Regions from separate parts of the Alcanivorax sp. NBRC 102024 genome, predicted to be linked through region 3. Evidence: predicted binding sites of a transcription regulator. Region 3 holds the regulator's gene; each other region holds the start of a gene.
What was found. The regulator sigma-54, encoded in region 3, starts transcription at its own class of promoters, with help from an activator protein. The targets are predictions, from matches to a motif close to TGGCACNNNNNTTGCTNT.

Region 1 (5,775 bases), on a different contig from region 3:
CGGGAACGTGACAGGAAACCGTGGACCCCATCACTGGTGAGCAGGAACACATCGCCCACCTGCAAGTCGCTGCTGCTGTAGTCCACATCCAGGCGGGTATCGCCGCCCATCACCCGCGTAAGCACCTGACGGTTGTCACCGATGATACGGCTGTGGTCCCGGGTCAGGCATTCCAGTCGCTCATTACGCAGCCGCCAGATGCGGGAATCCCCCACCTGAAACAGATGCGCCGTGCGTGAGCGAAGAATCAGCAATGACAGGGTGCAAAGGTGGCTCTCGCCGGCCAGTGTCTGACGGCAGAGCCAGCGATTCAGCGCTTCCAGCACCCGCTGTGCAGAGCGTGGCACACTCCACAGCGATGGCGTTGCGTAGTAATCATTGATGAATCCCAGTACGCAGGACTCCGCCGCCTCCCGGGCGGCACCGGCACTGGACAGGCCATCGGCCAGGGCGGCCACAATACCCTTGGTACGTAACAGTGGGCCCTCGGGAATCTGCATGGCCAGAGCATCCTGGTTATGCAGCTTGGGCCCCGGATCGCTGTATTGGCCGATGCGAACCTGCGGGTGCAGGTCCGGTTCGGCGGCGGCTTCCGGAGCGGTAGCGGTGGCGCTGGCTACATCCATGATCAAAACTCCTGTGTATGACGTGGCGGAGAGACTCAGCCCACCTCAATAAGCTGAACGTCGCCTTTTTCGTCGATTTCCGCAATATGCCCCTTGGGTTCATCCAGAAACTGCACGGCGGCCAGGGCCACGGCCGCGCTGGCGGCAATCACCAAGAAGAAGGTGGACGGATCCACAAAGGTCAGCACGGTCAGGAAGATCACGGCGCCGGCATTGCCGTAGGCACCCACCATACCGGCGATCTGACCGGTAAGGCGGCGCTTGATCAGCGGCACGGTGGCAAATACGGCCCCTTCGCCAGCCTGCACAAAGAAGGAACAGCACATGGTCGCAATCACCGCCAGGGCAATGGGCCAGCTGCTGCCGATCTGGCTCATCAGGCCGTAACCCACCATCAGCCCGCAGAGCAGGATCGCCAGGGATTTCTTGCGACCGAACTTGTCGGAGACCCAGCCGCCACCGGGACGAGCGACCAGGTTCATAAAGGCATAGCCGGAGGCCAGTAGACCGGCGGTGACCGCGCTCAGGCTGAAGGTATCGGTAAAGAACAGCGGCAGCATGGACACCACTGCCAACTCGGAGCCAAAGGTCACCATGTAGGCCAGGTCCAGAATCGCCACCTGCTTGAAACTGTAGCGGTCGTGTTCAGGAACCCCTTCCTTGAGGTGATCACGGTTGACCCGCCAGGCCTGACCGAGCTGTATCACGGCCAGGCTGATAATCAGTGCTGCCAACAGTAACTGGGTGGTCTGGCCAAACAGATTCAGGTTGGTGGGGCCCAGGCGCCAGACGATGACAAGCAGGGCAATGTACAGCGGCAGGCTCATGGCCAGATAAAAGAACAGGTCCTTCTTGCTGCTCACTTCCAGGGCGCTGGCTTTCTTCGGCTTGAAGTAGGACGCCCCCTGGGGCGTGTTGCGTGCCCGCCACAGGAAAAAGGTGCCATAGAGGAAGGACACGGCACCGGTGGTGGCAATGGCCCAGCGCCAGCCGTTTTCGCCGCCATAGAGGAGAGCCAGGGAGGGCAGGGTAATCGCCGCGGCAGCGGAGCCGAAGTTGCCCCAGCCCCCGTAAACGCCTTCCGCGAGGCCCACTTCCCGGGCCGGAAACCACTCGCTGATCAGGCGGATGCCCACCACGAAGCCGGCCCCCACAAACCCCATCAGCAGACGGGTGACCGCCAGCTGTTCATAGCTGGTGGAAAGTGCGAAGGCCCAGCAGGGGAGCGCGGCCAGCATCAACAGTGAGCCAAACACCAGTCGGGGACCGAAGCGGTCCACCAGTGAGCCGATGATCACCCGTGCAGGAATGGTCAGGGCCACGTTAAGTATCAGCAACGCCTTTATCTGGTCCGGGCTCAAATCGAAGGCTTCCCGAAGGTGCCCCATTAATGGCGCATGGGAAAACCAGACAACAAAGGTAATAAAGAACGCCAGCCAGCTCAGGTGCAACAGGCGGATACGCGGCGCGGACAGGTTCAACAGATTCAGCTTTTGATCGCTCATGACTTCTCCATGCATGGGCGGTTAACGACGGGCTGATCTGAGCAACTCCTGTGCCACCTTGGTAAGTGACTGTTTTCAATAAAATAAAATGAAATGCAGCCGCAATCAGACAATCCCTGTGCGCAATTGCGGAGCGTTTTTGTGCCATGGCAGTGCACGAAAAAATGCATTTTTCTCGTGCATGAACGCATTAAAAGAAAGCAGTTTTTTTGGATTTATTGCCAGAAAAACCCAATAAATCTATTGGAAACATGGGGTTATCAAGTTGGCACAGGGCTTGCTCAGTGGTGAGTGTCAGTCATGCACCGCGAGGGTGAGCCTTATGGCAAAGCAACAACTTCTACTTATTGGCCACGGCATGGTGGGTCAACGTTATCTGGAGTCCCTGGTAGCCCAGGGTGGCCGCGAGCACTTCGACATTACCGTATTGTGCGCGGAGCCACTGCCGGCCTATGACCGCGTGGGACTAACCGGCTATTTCTCAGGCAAGACTGCCGATGACCTGTCGCTGGTGCCGGAAGGTTTCTTTGATCAGCACAACATCACGCTGAAGCTCAATACCAAGGCGGACGGTATTGATCGTGTCGCTCGTACGGTGACCACCCATACCGGCGAGACACTGGGTTACGACAAGTTGGTGCTGGCCACCGGTTCCTATCCGTTTGTGCCGCCGATTCCCGGTAACGACCGGGACAACTGTTTCGTCTACCGCACCATTGAGGATCTGGATGCCATTATCGCCGCCAGTAAGGATGGCAAGGTCGGCACGGTGGTGGGGGGGGGCCTGCTGGGTCTGGAAGCGGCAAAAGCCCTTCATGATCTGGGTCTGCAAACCCATGTGGTGGAGTTCGCGCCGCGCCTGATGGCCGTGCAGGTGGACGACTTTGGGGGTGGCCTGCTCAGGGACAAGATCCAGGAGCTGGGTGTCACTGTGCACACCAACACCGGAACCCGGGATATTGTCGACGGGGAAAGCTGCAATCATCGAATGAATTTTGGTGAAGACAGACATCTGGAAACCGATGTCATTGTGTTCTCTGCCGGGATTCGTCCCCAGGACGAACTGGGTCGCGCCTGTGAACTGGAAATCGGCGAGCGAGGCGGGATTGTGGTGAACAATCACTGTGTCACCTCCGATGACAACATCTATGCCATCGGTGAGGTGGCGCTGTGGGAAGGGCGCATCTTCGGCCTGGTGGCACCGGGTTACCAGATGGCGGAGATCGCGGCCGAACATCTGATGGGCAAGCAGGAAAAACAGTTCCTCGGTGCGGACATGAGCACCAAGTTGAAACTGATGGGCGTGGATGTGGCGTCCATTGGTGATGCCCATGGCAATACCCCTGGTTCGCGCAGCACCGTGTTCATGGATCAGACCGCCGGCATCTACAAGAAGGCGGTGATCAGTGAATGCGGCAAGAAACTGCTCGGTGCGGTACTGGTGGGGGATGCCAACGACTACGGTAACCTGTTGCAGCTTTGTCTGAATGAGATGGACCTGCCCGGTGACCCTGCCGCCCTGGTGGCGCCGGTCTCTGATGGTGCGCCGTTGTTGGGGGCCGATGCCCTGCCTGACAGCGCCCAGATCTGTTCCTGTAACAACGTCTCCAAAGGTGATCTGTGCGCGGCCATTGATGGCGGTGCCATGACCGTTGGCGACCTGAAATCCTGCACCAAGGCCTCCGCCACCTGTGGCGGTTGTTCGGCACTGGTGAAACAGGTACTGGACAGCGAACTGGAAAAACGCGGTGTGGAAGTGAACAACCACCTGTGCGAACACTTCCCGTATTCCCGTCAGGAAATCTATCACCTGGTGCGAGTCGGTCAGATCACCACCTTTGACGAACTGCTGGAAAAACACGGTAGCGGTGACGGCTGTGACATCTGTAAACCCACGGTAGCCTCGGTGTTGGCGTCCTGCTGGAACGACTACGTCTTGAAGAAGCCCCACGCGGGCCTGCAGGACACCAACGACTACTTCCTGGGCAACCTGCAGCGCGACGGTACCTATTCCGTGGTGCCCCGTGTGGCCGGCGGCGAAATTACTCCGGACAAGCTGATCGTGCTCGGTGAAGTGGCCAAGAAATACGACCTCTACACCAAGATCACCGGTGGCCAGCGGGTGGATCTGTTTGGTGCCCGCGTGGAGCAGTTGCCGGATATCTGGCGCACCCTGGTGGATGCCGGCTTTGAAACCGGCCACGCCTACGGCAAGTCCCTGCGTACCGTGAAATCCTGTGTCGGTTCCACCTGGTGCCGCTATGGGGTGAAGGATTCGGTCGGTACCGCTATTCAGGTGGAAGAGCGTTACAAAGGTCTGCGCAGTCCCCACAAGATCAAGATGGCGGTCAGTGGCTGTACCCGCGAATGTGCCGAAGCGCAAAGCAAGGATGTGGGGGTGATCGCCACCGAGAAAGGCTGGAACCTGTATGTGTGCGGCAACGGCGGCATGCGCCCGCGCCATGCGGACCTGTTCGCGTCCGATCTCTCCGACGAAGCACTGATCAAGACCATCGACCGTTTCCTGATGTTCTACATCAAGACCGCCGATCGCCTGCAGCGCACCAGCGTCTGGCTGGAAAACCTGGAAGGGGGCCTGGATTACCTGAAGCAGGTGATTCTGGAGGACTCCCTGGGTATCGGTGCCGAGCTGGAAGCGGAAATGGCACACGTGATCGACACCTACCAGTGTGAGTGGAAGACCACCATCGAAGACGATGAAGCGCTGAAACGTTTCAAACATTTCGTTAACGATGACAGTGCCGATGACAATCTGAAATACGTGCGTGAGCGGGGTCAGCGTCGTCCGGCCTATGAGCATGAACGTATCGAACTGGTCGAGGAGGCATGAGCATGAACAGTTCTGTAGCCGTGCAGTGGCAAACCGTCTGCAAGCTTGATGATGTACTGCCGGGCACCGGGGTGGGCGTCCGTCTGCCCGGGCGCCAGGCCGCCCTGTTCCGCACCCGCGATGGCAATCTCTACGCTCTGGATAATCGCGACCCGTTCAGCCAGGCCAATGTTCTGAGCCGGGGGATCCTAGGCTCCCTGGGCGACAAGCGCGTGGTGGCATCGCCAATCTACAAGCAGCATTTCGACCTGGAAACCGGTCAGTGTCTGGAAGACGAGGAAGTCTCCCTCACGGTCTATCCGGTTCAGGTGGAAGGGGACGTGATCAAGCTGGCCATCCCGGCCTGAACAGCACGAGGGCGATGCGGTAATGAAGCGACTGGTAGTCATCGGTAACGGCATGGCGGCATGCCGCCTGCTGGAAGAGCTCACCCGCCTGGCACCGGATCTGTATCAGATCACGGTGGTGGGGGAAGAGCCCTTTGCCGGTTACAACCGGGTCATGCTGTCCCCCTTGCTGGGGGGCGGTACGGACGAGCAGACCATTACCACCTATCCCCACCAGTGGTATCGCGACCGGGATATTCGCCTTATCACCGGCTCGCCGGTGGTACAGATTCATCGCCATCGGCGACAGGTGATCACCGCTGCGGGACACAGACTCGATTATGATCGCCTGGTGCTGGCCACCGGGGCGGCACCGCGCCGGTTGCCGGTGGACGGTGTGGACCTGAAAGGCGTCATGAGCTTTCGTGATCTGCATGACGTCAGAACACTATTGTCCCTGCCCCCTG
Region 2 (5,775 bases), on a different contig from region 3:
GTGCACGGCAATTACCTGGCGCCCTCCATCATCAACGCCGGCATGGACCCGAACAATCTTCCGGAAAGTGATCCCTCCGCCATGAACTTCGGCTCTGGTGGCAACACCGACAAGAAAGCCTGGAAGGATATCTGGGGTTGCGGTCAGGGGATTGGTGCCATCGACGCGGTGGAAAGGACTGGCGATATGGTGGCCCGTCTCGCCGAAGAATATGCTGCGGCGAAACAGGCGCTTTTCGCCGGTTAGACTCTTGCCCGGAAACAAAAAGACTCGCCCGGTTTCCGGGCGAGTCTTTTTCGTTTAATCAATCAGCCTGAGCGTCACGTGGCTGGCATTCATTCCTGACAGGCACTGCAGAAACCACCCGTTACAGACTGAAATTGATCCGGCAGAACCAGCTTTTCAGGTAGGAGGTTTCCACTATGGCCGGGTGCACCGGATGGTCCGGCCCCTGCCCCTGATAACCGATCACCTGCACACTGCGGTCAATGTGACGAGCACTGCTGTGGATCACTTCCAGCAAACGGTCCGCCGGCATGTGCATGGAGCAGGAGGCGGAGATCAGGTAGCCGCCCGGCTTGATCAGGCGCAGGGCCAGCTCGTTGATGGCGTGATAGCCGGCCAGGCCATTCTTGAAATCCTTTTTGCGTTTCACGAAGGCCGGCGGATCCAGCACCACAAGATCATACTTTTCGCCATCGGCGATCAGCTGCTTCATGGCGGCAAAGGCATCGCCCTGGATGCTGCCCACCTTGTCCGCCACCCCGTTCAGCTCGGCGTTGCGGTGCACATAATCGGTGGCAGTTTCCGAGGCATCCACACAGGTCACTGATTCGGCTCCTGCCAGTGCTGCCTGCACGCCCCAGCCGCCGCAGTAGGAAAACACGTCCAGCACCCGTGCTCCCCTGGCCAATGGCGCCATGGCCTGGCGGGCACTGCGGTGATCATAGAACCAGCCTGTTTTCTGCCCTTCCGCCAGCGGTGCCACAAAGTGGGCGCCGTTTTCGGTGAGCGAGACTTCGTCGACCAGATCCCCTTTCAATGCCTTGGTGTAGCGCTCCATGCCCTCGATTTCCCGGGCCGCCGCTTCGTTTTTGGCAATGATATGCGTGGGGCTGAGTACCGCATCCAGGGCACTGACGATGGTCTCCAGATGCGCTTCCATGGCACCGGAGCCGGTCTGCACCACCAGTACATCACCGAAACGATCCACCACCAGGCCCGGCAGGCCATCGGCTTCACCGAAGATCAACCGGTAGCTGGGTTCTTCGAAGAGCGTTTCGCGCAGAGCCAGAGCCTGTTCGATGCGCTTCTTGAAGAAGCTGCGCGACAGCTCCTGCTTCACATCCCGACTGTAAAGACGGGCAGCAATCAGTGAATGAGGACTGAGCAGGGCCCGGCCCAGCGGTTTGCCGCGGCTGTCTTCCACCACACAGGCAACGCCGGCGGGCAGATCCCGCAGCGGGGTATGGCGGGTGTCGATCTCGTTGGCATAGACCCACAGATGGCCGGCTTTGAGGCGGCGCTCTTCATTCTTGCGTAGGCGGATAACAGTGGTTTCGGTCATGGTGTCGGCAGGCAGCTGGCGGAAAAGGGGGCATCATAGCACAGAGGACAAACGCCTCTGATACGAGATACGAGTCTCGAGGAGCGAGGAGCGAAAACCTGGCTTTCGCGGACGCAGGGCTTTGCTTTCGTGACTCGCTCCTCGTACCTCGTAACGCCTAATCGACCTTTCTCGCCCTGCAAAGGCTCCGCGCCCCTTTTTTGAAAACAAAAAAAGGGCGCCCGAAGGCGCCCTGTCATTTCAAGGAAATCGTGGGAAAGGATTAGCCTTTCACGAATTCCGGGTAGGCTTCCATGCCGCAGTCGGCGATGTCCATGCCTTCGTACTCGTCTTCCTCGGAAACCCGGATGCCCATGACGGCTTTCAGGATGCCCCAGACGATCAGGCTGGCCACGAATACCCAGATGAAGATGGTAGCGGCACCGATGATCTGGCCGGAGAAGGACACATCAGCGTTGGTAACCGGTACCAGCAGCAGACCCAGCAGACCCACCACACCGTGGACGGAGATGGCACCCACCGGATCGTCGATCTTCAGCTTGTCCAGAGTCAGGATGCTGAACACTACCAGCACACCACCAGCAGCACCGAACAGGGTAGCCAGCAGCGGAGTCGGGGTAGACGGCTCGGCAGTGATGGCAACCAGACCGGCAAGCGCACCGTTGAGCAGCATGGTCAGGTCAGCCTTGCCGAACAGGATGCGGCCAACGATGAGGGCAGCAACAGCACCACCAGCGGCGGCAGCGTTGGTGTTCAGGAACACCATGGCAACAGAGTGTGCGTTAGCAGCATCACCCAGCTTCAGTACGGAACCGCCGTTGAAGCCGAACCAGCCCATCCACAGGATGAAGGTACCCAGGGTCGCCAGCGGCAGGTTGGCACCGGGGATAGCGTGCACTTCACCGTTAGGACCGTACTTGCCTTTACGGGCACCCAGCAGCAGTACACCCGCCAGGGCAGCAGCAGCACCGGCCATGTGAACGATGCCGGAACCGGCGAAGTCAGAGAAGCCCAGGTCGCCCAGGTTGTACAGACCGAATACGTCGGCACCACCCCAAGTCCAGGAACCTTCCAGCGGATAGATCACACCGGTCATGACCACTGCGAAAGCCAGGAAGGCCCACAGCTTCATGCGCTCGGCAACCGCACCGGAAACAATGGACATGGCAGTCGCCACGAACACCACCTGGAAGAAGAAGTCAGAGGCACCGGAGTAGACAGAATCGCCGTCGAAACCGTTCTCCGCAGAGGCACTCAGTACACCGGCCAGATCGAAGGCTTCGATACCGTCCAGGAAGATGCCGCCGCCGTACATGATGGCGTAACCGCACACCAGATACATGATGCAGCTAATGGCAAACAGCGCCACGTTTTTGGTGAGAATTTCGGTGGTGTTTTTCGCACGCACCAGACCGGCTTCCAGCATGGCAAAACCGGCAGCCATCCACATTACCAATGCGCCACACACCAGAAAATAAAAGGTGTCCATGGCGTACTGAAGTTCAAAAATTTGATTTTCCACAATGCAACCCTCCGAAAATGGAAGCGTGTTCTCTAAACCCTGGCATGGGTCGATTTACAACACGGTAAAACTTTAAATCGCGTCCTCACCGGTCTCACCGGTACGGATACGAATGGCTTGCTCCAGGGTGGTAACGAAGATCTTGCCGTCACCAATCTTGCCGGTATTGGCAGCTTTCGCGATGGCTTCAATCACCTGATCCAGAGAGGATTCGGCGATGGCCACCTCGATTTTTACCTTGGGCAGAAAATCCACCACATACTCGGCACCCCGGTACAGCTCGGTGTGACCTTTCTGGCGTCCAAAGCCTTTCACCTCGGTAACGGTGATGCCCTGTACGCCGATCTCGGAGAGTGCTTCACGCACGTCATCCAATTTGAACGGCTTAATTACGGCAGTAACCAGTTTCATTTCATTCTCCTCAGCTTTCACCGCGTCCGGTGTCGTCCGTTTCACTTCGAGCCCCGTTATGGTTCCCGATCCACAGTTTGCTCGAACGCTCTGACCCTACAAGTGCACGACCCATGCCAGATTTAGAAAGTCATACATTTTCAGGGAGTTACACACCGATTCCGATTCAAGGAATCGGTTCGGCGCGCCATTATAGCGCACCACCTTGGGGCGAGTTCCAACTTGGTGCATCGCCTCTGCCCTGCACCGCCGGTGCCGCGCCCCCGGACACCGTGCTACCATCCGCCCACCAATACAAGGACCATCGCCACAGACCGCATTGCCAGCGGCCCTGGCCAACCATGGGTCCTGCCCCCGATGGAGATTCGAGATGCGCGACCAACCCTTTATCGACCGCCTCATGGCCGACATCAGCGGGCGCCTGCCCACCGATCTGGGCGGCCTGCGCAGCGAAGTGGAGCGAAATGTGCGCAGCGTACTGGCGGAGGCCGTCAGCCGACTGGACCTGATCACCCGGGAAGAGTTCGATATTCAGCAGCAGGTATTGATGCGCACCCGGGAAAAGCTGGAAGCACTGGAGAAGCAGGTGGCGGAGTTGGAGAAAACGACGGACGCCTGACGCCACCGAAAGCGAGTGACGAGGTACGAGTTTCGAAGAGCCCGACCAGCCCAGCCTTTCGCAACTCGCTCCTCGTCACTCGTATCTCCGGGCAAGTGATTCGCTACGCTCCTACGAAAGTCTGATTTCCTACATCTGCCACCGACAACCTCGCACACGTAGCGCCACCTCCTCCCCGTACACTGCCTCGCAACCCCTGAATTCTGCGAGGAAACGTGACGCACGCATTGCTCTACAGCCGCGCCCCGCTCGGAATCCAGGCCCGGGAAGTGCGGGTGGAGACCCATCTGGCGCCGGGCCTGCCTGCCTTCACCATCGTTGGCATGGGCGACACCGCCGTGCGGGAAAGCCGGGACCGGGTACGCTCGGCGCTGGTCAATAGTGGTTTTGAGTTTCCCCAACGGCGCATTACCGTCAGTCTGGCCCCGGCGGATCTGCCCAAGGACGGTGGCCGTTTTGATCTGCCCATTGCCCTGGGCATCCTGCTGGCCAGCGGTCAGCTCGGAAAGCTGGACGGTAACCAGTACGAATTCATCGGGGAACTGGCGCTGAATGGCGCCCTGAGCCAGGTCCCCGGCATGCTGCCCTGTGCCCTGGCCTGCCAGCATACCGGCCGCACCCTGATTGTTCCCCGCGACAATGCCGACGAGGCGGCACTGGCCGGCGCTGTTACCGTCGCCGGTGACCGGTTGGCCCAGGTGGCCGCCCACCTGACCGGCCAGAGCCTGCTGTCACAGCACGCGCATCCCGCACCGCAAGCCAACACGTTCCAGGGCGCCTGCCTGTCGGAAATCCGCGGCCAGGCCGCCGCCAAACGGATACTGGAAATTGCCGCCGCTGGCGGCCATTCCCTGCTGCTCAGCGGGCCTCCGGGGGCCGGCAAGAGCATGCTGGCCTCCCGCCTGCCTGGCCTGGTGCCTCCCTTGCACCCGAAGCAGGCCCTGGAAGTGGCGGCCATCCATTCGCTGAAACAGCCGCGTCCGGCCGACCAGTTTCATCAACGCCCCTACCGGGCCCCTCACCACACCGCATCCGCCACGGCCCTGGTGGGCGGGGGCAGCCACCCGCGGCCCGGGGAGATTTCCCTGGCACACCACGGCATCCTGTTTCTTGATGAATTGCCGGAATTTGATCGGCGGGTGCTGGAGGTATTACGGGAACCGCTGGAAACCGGCGAGGTGAGTATCGCCCGTGCCGCCCAACAACTGACTTTCCCCGCCCGCTTTCAATTGATCGCCGCCATGAACCCCTGCCCCTGCGGGTACCTGGGTGACCCGGAAAAGGGCTGTGGCTATCGGTGCGACAAGGCAAAGCGTTACCAGAACAAACTGTCCGGGCCGTTACTGGACCGCATTGACCTGCATCTGGACGTGCCCGCCGTGGAAGCAAAGGAACTGCTGGGTGACCGGCAGGGAGAAACCAGCGACATGGTACGCGCCCGGGTCCGCGACGCCTGGCAACGGCAATGGCGACGTCAGCAACGCCTGAACCGGGAACTGGGCAGCGATGACCTGGACCCGTTGCTGCGCCCCCACCGGGACTGGCTGGCCAATGTCATGACCCGCATGGGCTTGTCTGCCCGGGCCCTGCATCGCAGTGCCCGGGTGGCACGCACCATCGCCGATCTGGCCGGCACCGACGCCGTCGACCGGGATC
Region 3 (5,775 bases):
TGCTGAGCAGTTGCCAGAGAATCTCCCGTTCCCGGGGCGGAAAGGATTCCAGCAAATGCGCCGCTTCCGCACCGGGGAGATTGTTGAACAACTGTCGCACCTGCGTATAGGTGCCGCTGGACAAGGCGCGGTTGATGACTTTGTGGTGCTGTTGACTACGGCTGGTATCGGCGGGCATGGAATATAATGAATAGTTAATAGTGAATAATGAATAACTCTCTGGATGGTACCCCAAATCCTGCGCTATTAATTATTCATTATTAATTATTCATTGCCTTTTACTCTTCTTCATCAAAGCGGCGGGCGAACAGGTCGGTGAGTTCGTCCATGGCGGCGGCTTCATCATTGCCTTCCACCTGGAAAACCACGCTGCTGCCTTTGGCGGCGCCCAGCATCAAAAGGCCCATGATGCTTTTGGCATCGATGGGTTTGCCGTTATGAATAACGTGGATGCGGCTCTCGTATCGCGATGCCACACTGACCACCTTGGCGGCGGCGCGGGCATGAAGCCCGAGTTTGTTGATGATATCCAGTTTTGTTTCGATCATTGCGCGGCTGAGGCCTTAATCCAGTTCGCGGTGGCGTACCTGCAGGGTGGTGCCCTCATCACGCAGCCGTTTTGCCAGTTGCTCGGTGATAAACACCGAGCGATGGCGACCGCCGGTACAGCCAATGGCCACCGTCACATAGCTGCGGTCGCTCTCGGCGAAAGCCGGCAGCCAACGTCTCACGAAGTGATGGATGTCCTCCAGCATGTCGTGGCTGGCCTGGTGTTCCTTGAGGAAATCGATGATGGCTTCATCGCGCCCGGTAAAGGGGCGAAGATCTGCGCGCCAGTGGGGGTTAGGCAGTACCCGTACATCAAACACCAGGTCGGCATCATTGGGCAGGCCATTTTTGAATCCGAAGGACTCAAGCTGAAGGGAGAGGGCGGCGCTGCGATTGGCGACCCGCTCACGCATCAGATTGCGAAGGCTGTGTACGTCGTAATTGCTGCTGTCGATCACCAGATCGGCACGCAAGCGGATGTTGGCCAACAGCTCCCGTTCATGCTGGATGGCGGATTCCAGTGAGCCCTGTTGCGCGCCGAGGGGATGCCGGCGGCGGGTGGCACTGAAGCGTTTCAGCAGAGTGCTGTCGTCCGCATCCAGATAAATGATTTCGGTCTTGACCTGCTGCTGATGCAGCGCATCCAGAATGGCGTCAAAAGCCAGCAACTGGGTAGGCAGGTTGCGGGCATCAATGCCTACCGCCGCCCGCTCAATGGGCAGCTCTCCCTGGCTCAGCTGCTCTGCAAGAGTGGGCAACATGCCTGCCGGCAGGTTGTCGACGCAATAGTAGTTCTGGTCTTCCATGGCCTGCAGGGCCGTGGTCTTTCCCGAGCCGGAGCGGCCGCTGATGATGGTGAGTTTCATGGCTGCACCGCGCCTCTGTCATACACCACACGCAGGCATCCACGGTCAGCAGAGGAGGGGCGGTGGCTCTGACGCACTATGCCCGAAAGCTTGATGGGTAATGTCATGATGCCAGTCGCAGCTCCGCTTCGGATTCCACGGCAGTGTGATACAGGTGGTGATTGTCCTTGCTGAGTCGCAGCTCGGCACGGTAGTCGTCGTCGTTGAACAGGGAGGCCAGGTGGCTGAGGGTTTTCAGGTGCTGTTCCGGGTTTTCCTGGGGAACGAGCAACACAAACACAAGATCCACGGGGCGACCGTCAACGGCATCAAAATCGATGGGAGTGGACAGTTTCAGCAGCAGCCCGATGGGTTGCTGGCAGTGACCGAGACGACAGTGAGGAATGGCGATGCCTTCGCCGATGCCCGTGGAGCCCAGCTTTTCCCGGGCTACCAGGGCGTCGAAGACCTCCTGTTCGTTGAGGCTGTCGCAGCCGGCCGCAGCCAGCTGCGCAACCTGGTCCAGCAGCTGTTTCTTGCTGCTGGCCTGCACCTGATTATGGGTGCGTGCTTCGGTGAGTAGTTCGCGAACTCGCATAATTGTCGCTTTGGGGTCAGTGGCCGTGCTTGTGGCTGACGGCCTTTTCCTTGTGTTTGAGAATCTGGCGGTCGAGCTTGTCCGTCAGCTTGTCGATGGCAGCGTACATGTCCACTGCCTCAGCGGTGGCGAAGACGTCAGCCCCGGAGATATGGATAGTGGATTCCGCCTTGTGGGTCTTGGGTTCCGGGGAAAGAATCACCTGGACACTGGTAATCTGGTCGAAATGCCGTTCAAGACGGGAAAACTTGTCTCCCACATAGGCTCGCAAAGCGTCGGTAATTTCCAGGTGATGACCGCTGATATTAATTTGCATGTCTGGCTCCTTTACCTGCTCTTGGGCCGTCCCGGCGCCTACACCAAACGCTTGCGGGCGCTGGATGACGGTATTCTCATCGCCTCTCTGTACTTGGCGACTGTCCGGCGCGCCACGTTGATTCCCTGCTCATTCAGCAAGCTTGCCAGCTTGTTGTCGCTGAGCGGCTTGCGGGGATTCTCTGCAGCGACCAGCTTCTTAATAATGGCACGAATAGCGGTGGAGGAACACTCACCGCCGCCGTCTGTTCCCACGTGACTTGAGAAGAAATATTTCAGCTCAAAGACGCCGCGGGGTGTCATCATGTATTTCTGGTTGGTGACCCGACTAATGGTCGATTCGTGCATCTCGACGGCATCGGCAATGTCGGCCAGAACCAGGGGTTTCATGGCCTCCTCCCCATAATCGAAGAAGTCTTGCTGGACTTCAACAATACGGGTGGCCACCTTCAGCAGGGTGTCGTGGCGGCTTTGCAGGCTCTTGATGAACCACTTGGCCTCCTGCACGCAGTTGCGCAGGTACTGACCATCCTCTCCCCCGGCTTTGCGGGCCATGGCGGCGTACTGCTGCTGCAGGTTGACCTTGGGCAGCACCTCCTCGTTCAGGCTCACCTGCCAGTGGCCCTGGTGCTGGCGCACGATCACGTCCGGGACCGCGTAATCCACCTGGCTTTCCCCGATCTGCTCACCGGGGGCAGGATCCAGAGTGCGCAGCAGGGAGAGGGCATCAAGCAGATTTTCCTCGCTGATCTGCAGGACCCGCCGCAGGGCGGCATAGTCGTGTTTTTCCAGTAGCTCCAGATGCCCCAGCAGGGCCAGGGCATACTCCAGGAAGGGAGTGTCCGTGGGCAGTTGGCGCAGCTGCACGCGCAGGCAGTCGGCCAGATCGAGACTGGCCACGCCCACCGGATCAAATTGCTGCAGGCGATGCTGCACCGCCAGTACCTCATCGGCTTCCAGTTCATCGCCTTCGGTGAGCAGGTCCTCTTGAGCATTCATCATCGCCACGATGTCGTCCACGGACACGGTCAGGTAGCCGCGATCGTCCAGGGATTCGATGATGGTCATGGCGATAATGCGGTCCACATCGCTCATGGGAGTCAGGTTCAGTTGCCAGAGCAGGTGGTCCTGCAGGTTGCCGGCCACACTATGGCGTTGCTGCCAGTCGTCGGCATCGTCGGGAAGGGCGGCGGAGGCGCTGCTGGTCTGGCCGGAATAGACATCGTCCCATTCCGTTTCAATGCCTGGTTCGTCGTCCACGAACTCTTCCAGGGCATCTTCCCGTTCGGTATCCAGCTCCTGCTCGTCCTGACGGTCTTCGTCAGTGTCAGGCAGGGATTCGTCGCCAAAATCGTCAGCCAGCTCCAGCAACGGATTGCTTTCTACTGCCTGCTGAATTTCCTGGCGCAGGTCCAGCGTGGACAGCTGCAAGAGGCGAATGGCCTGCTGCAGCTGCGGTGTCATGGTCAGCTGCTGGCCGATTTGTAGTTGTAGGCTTGGCTTCATACTGCTCAGGCTGATTGGTCCCCAAAACCTGAGAATAACAGCCTATCTATAAGGCAAGCAATATTTGTGCCAATGGTGGTTCTGTGCTAGGGGAGGCAATTAATAGTTAATAATGAATAATTAATAACGTCGCGGAATAGCTTGTCTTTTTTTCAAGGTAAGAGGCCGCGCTCATGCTTTGGGCGCGGCCTAATCGCTTGCAAACAGTGCAATCGGCTGTCGCGTAGCTATTAATTATTCATTATTAACTATTAATTGCCTTTTACAGCCTGAAATCCGCCCCCAGATACACATCCCGCACCTGTTGGTTGCCCAGAATGGTGTCTGCATCGCCGGAGGCGATGATATGGCCGGCGCTGACGATATAGGCGGTATCGCAGATATCCAGCGTTTCACGCACGTTGTGGTCAGTGATCAGTACACCAATACCGCGCTCTTTCAGGTGGCGAATGATGCCCTTGATGTCGTTCACGGAAATCGGGTCCACGCCGGCGAAAGGCTCATCCAGCAGAATGAAATCCGGGTCCGTGGCCAGGCCGCGGGCAATTTCCGCCCGGCGCCGTTCGCCGCCGGACAGGCTCATGCCCAGGGAATCGCGAATGTGGGTGATATGGAATTCCTTGAGCAGGCTTTCCATGCGCTCGTGACGTTCCGCCTTGCTGAGATCCTTGCGGGTTTCCAGGATCGCCATGATGTTCTCTTCCACGGTCAGGCGGCGGAAGATGCTGGCTTCCTGGGGCAGGTAGCCGATGCCGCGCTGGGCGCGACCATGCATGGGCAGATGGGTGATGTCTGCGTCGTTGATGTCGATGCGCCCGGCATCGGCTTCCACCAGGCCTACGATCATGTAGAAGCAGGTGGTCTTGCCGGCACCGTTGGGCCCGAGCAGGCCGACGATCTGGCCGGCTTCCACATCCAGGGACACATCTTCGATGACCCGGCGGCCCTTGTAGCTTTTTGCCAGGTGGTGGGCGCGTAAATGGCTCATGGGGTGTTTGGCTCCGCCTCGGGGGAGGGCGCCACAGGCGCCTCGCCGTTTGCATTGTCGTCTGCCGGTGGGGCTTGTTCGGTGCCAGGAGTCTGGTTCTCGGCGGGGATCACCAGTCTCACTCGCTTGTCGCCTTCACTGCTGGCGTCGACTCGCTTGGAGTCCAGGCTGTATTCCACCCGGGCGCCCTCGAAAGTGTTGCCCAGATGTTCAATGTAGGCATCACCGGTGAGCACCAGGGTGCGTTTGCGGATGTCGTAGACCAGGTTGTTGGCGTGGGCCTGCAGGTCCTTGCCTTCTTGCATGCGTACCGGGGTGCCGGAGGCCTCCACGCGAGTCAGTTCGCCATTACGGGTAAACAGGCGCATTTCATCGGCAAACAGTTTGCGCTTGCCCTGTATCAGCTCCACATTGCCGCGATACAGGCCGCTGCCAGCGTCCTGCTCAAAGCGCCCGGAATCAGCGGTGACAGACACGGGCATTTGCGCAGGCGCCGCCAACGCCGTCACCGGCAGGGCAGCGGCAAGGGCGATGGTTCTAAGAAGCCGGTGCGTCAAACTCACTCTTTACTCCTTTTTCAAGGGTCAGGATGCCCTTGTCGAGATCGGCCTCCAGCGCTCCCGCGCGGGTGGTGCCGGATTCAAATTCCAGGTCCACATTGTCGGGAGAGCTGGCGATGTTGGTGTCGCTGTAAAAGCGCAGCTCCTGGGTATCCAGGGTAATCTTCTGTTGCTGGTTCCGGGCTTTCACGTCGCCGGAAAATACGATCAGGTCGCCATTTTCCTTGACGACGCCCTGCTCGCTAACGATGGTCCAGCTGCCCTTGTCGTTGGCCATTTCCAGCTCCGGTTCCTGCATCTCCGTGAGTGGATTATGGTCGTACTGTGTCAGGGTTTTGGCGGTCAGATAGTACTGGAGACGGCCGTCCTCTTCACTAAAAGCCCGCGCCGTAATGTCTTTGGCAACAATGGCTG

Region 1: the regulator sigma-54 is predicted to act here: its motif matches at 2,398-2,415, upstream of nirB (nitrite reductase large subunit NirB).
Region 2: the regulator sigma-54 is predicted to act here: its motif matches at 3,602-3,619, upstream of glnK (P-II family nitrogen regulator).

The regions. Positions count from the first base shown of each region.
Region 1 covers NZ_BDAS01000004.1:313,836-319,610, forward strand. Annotated here, with positions in the region: gene A0251_RS09370 (bifunctional protein-serine/threonine kinase/phosphatase) at 1-626, opposite strand, end outside; gene A0251_RS09375 (NarK family nitrate/nitrite MFS transporter) at 662-2,131, opposite strand; gene nirB (nitrite reductase large subunit NirB) at 2,454-4,982, shown strand; gene nirD (nitrite reductase small subunit NirD) at 4,985-5,329, shown strand; gene A0251_RS09390 (NAD(P)/FAD-dependent oxidoreductase) at 5,352-5,775, shown strand, end outside.
Region 2 covers NZ_BDAS01000001.1:20,023-25,797, forward strand. Annotated here, with positions in the region: gene A0251_RS00090 (nitronate monooxygenase family protein) at 1-246, shown strand, start outside; gene A0251_RS00095 (class I SAM-dependent rRNA methyltransferase) at 368-1,567, opposite strand; gene A0251_RS00100 (ammonium transporter) at 1,830-3,089, opposite strand; gene glnK (P-II family nitrogen regulator) at 3,162-3,500, opposite strand; gene A0251_RS00110 (accessory factor UbiK family protein) at 3,871-4,119, shown strand; gene A0251_RS00115 (YifB family Mg chelatase-like AAA ATPase) at 4,335-5,775, shown strand, end outside.
Region 3 covers NZ_BDAS01000005.1:96,381-102,155, forward strand. Annotated here, with positions in the region: gene mgtE (magnesium transporter) at 1-178, opposite strand, end outside; gene A0251_RS09885 (HPr family phosphocarrier protein) at 279-548, opposite strand; gene rapZ (RNase adapter RapZ) at 564-1,415, opposite strand; gene ptsN (PTS IIA-like nitrogen regulatory protein PtsN) at 1,519-1,992, opposite strand; gene hpf (ribosome hibernation-promoting factor, HPF/YfiA family) at 2,009-2,308, opposite strand; gene A0251_RS09905 (RNA polymerase factor sigma-54) at 2,347-3,813, opposite strand; gene lptB (LPS export ABC transporter ATP-binding protein) at 4,076-4,801, opposite strand; gene lptA (lipopolysaccharide transport periplasmic protein LptA) at 4,798-5,364, opposite strand; gene lptC (LPS export ABC transporter periplasmic protein LptC) at 5,339-5,775, opposite strand, start outside.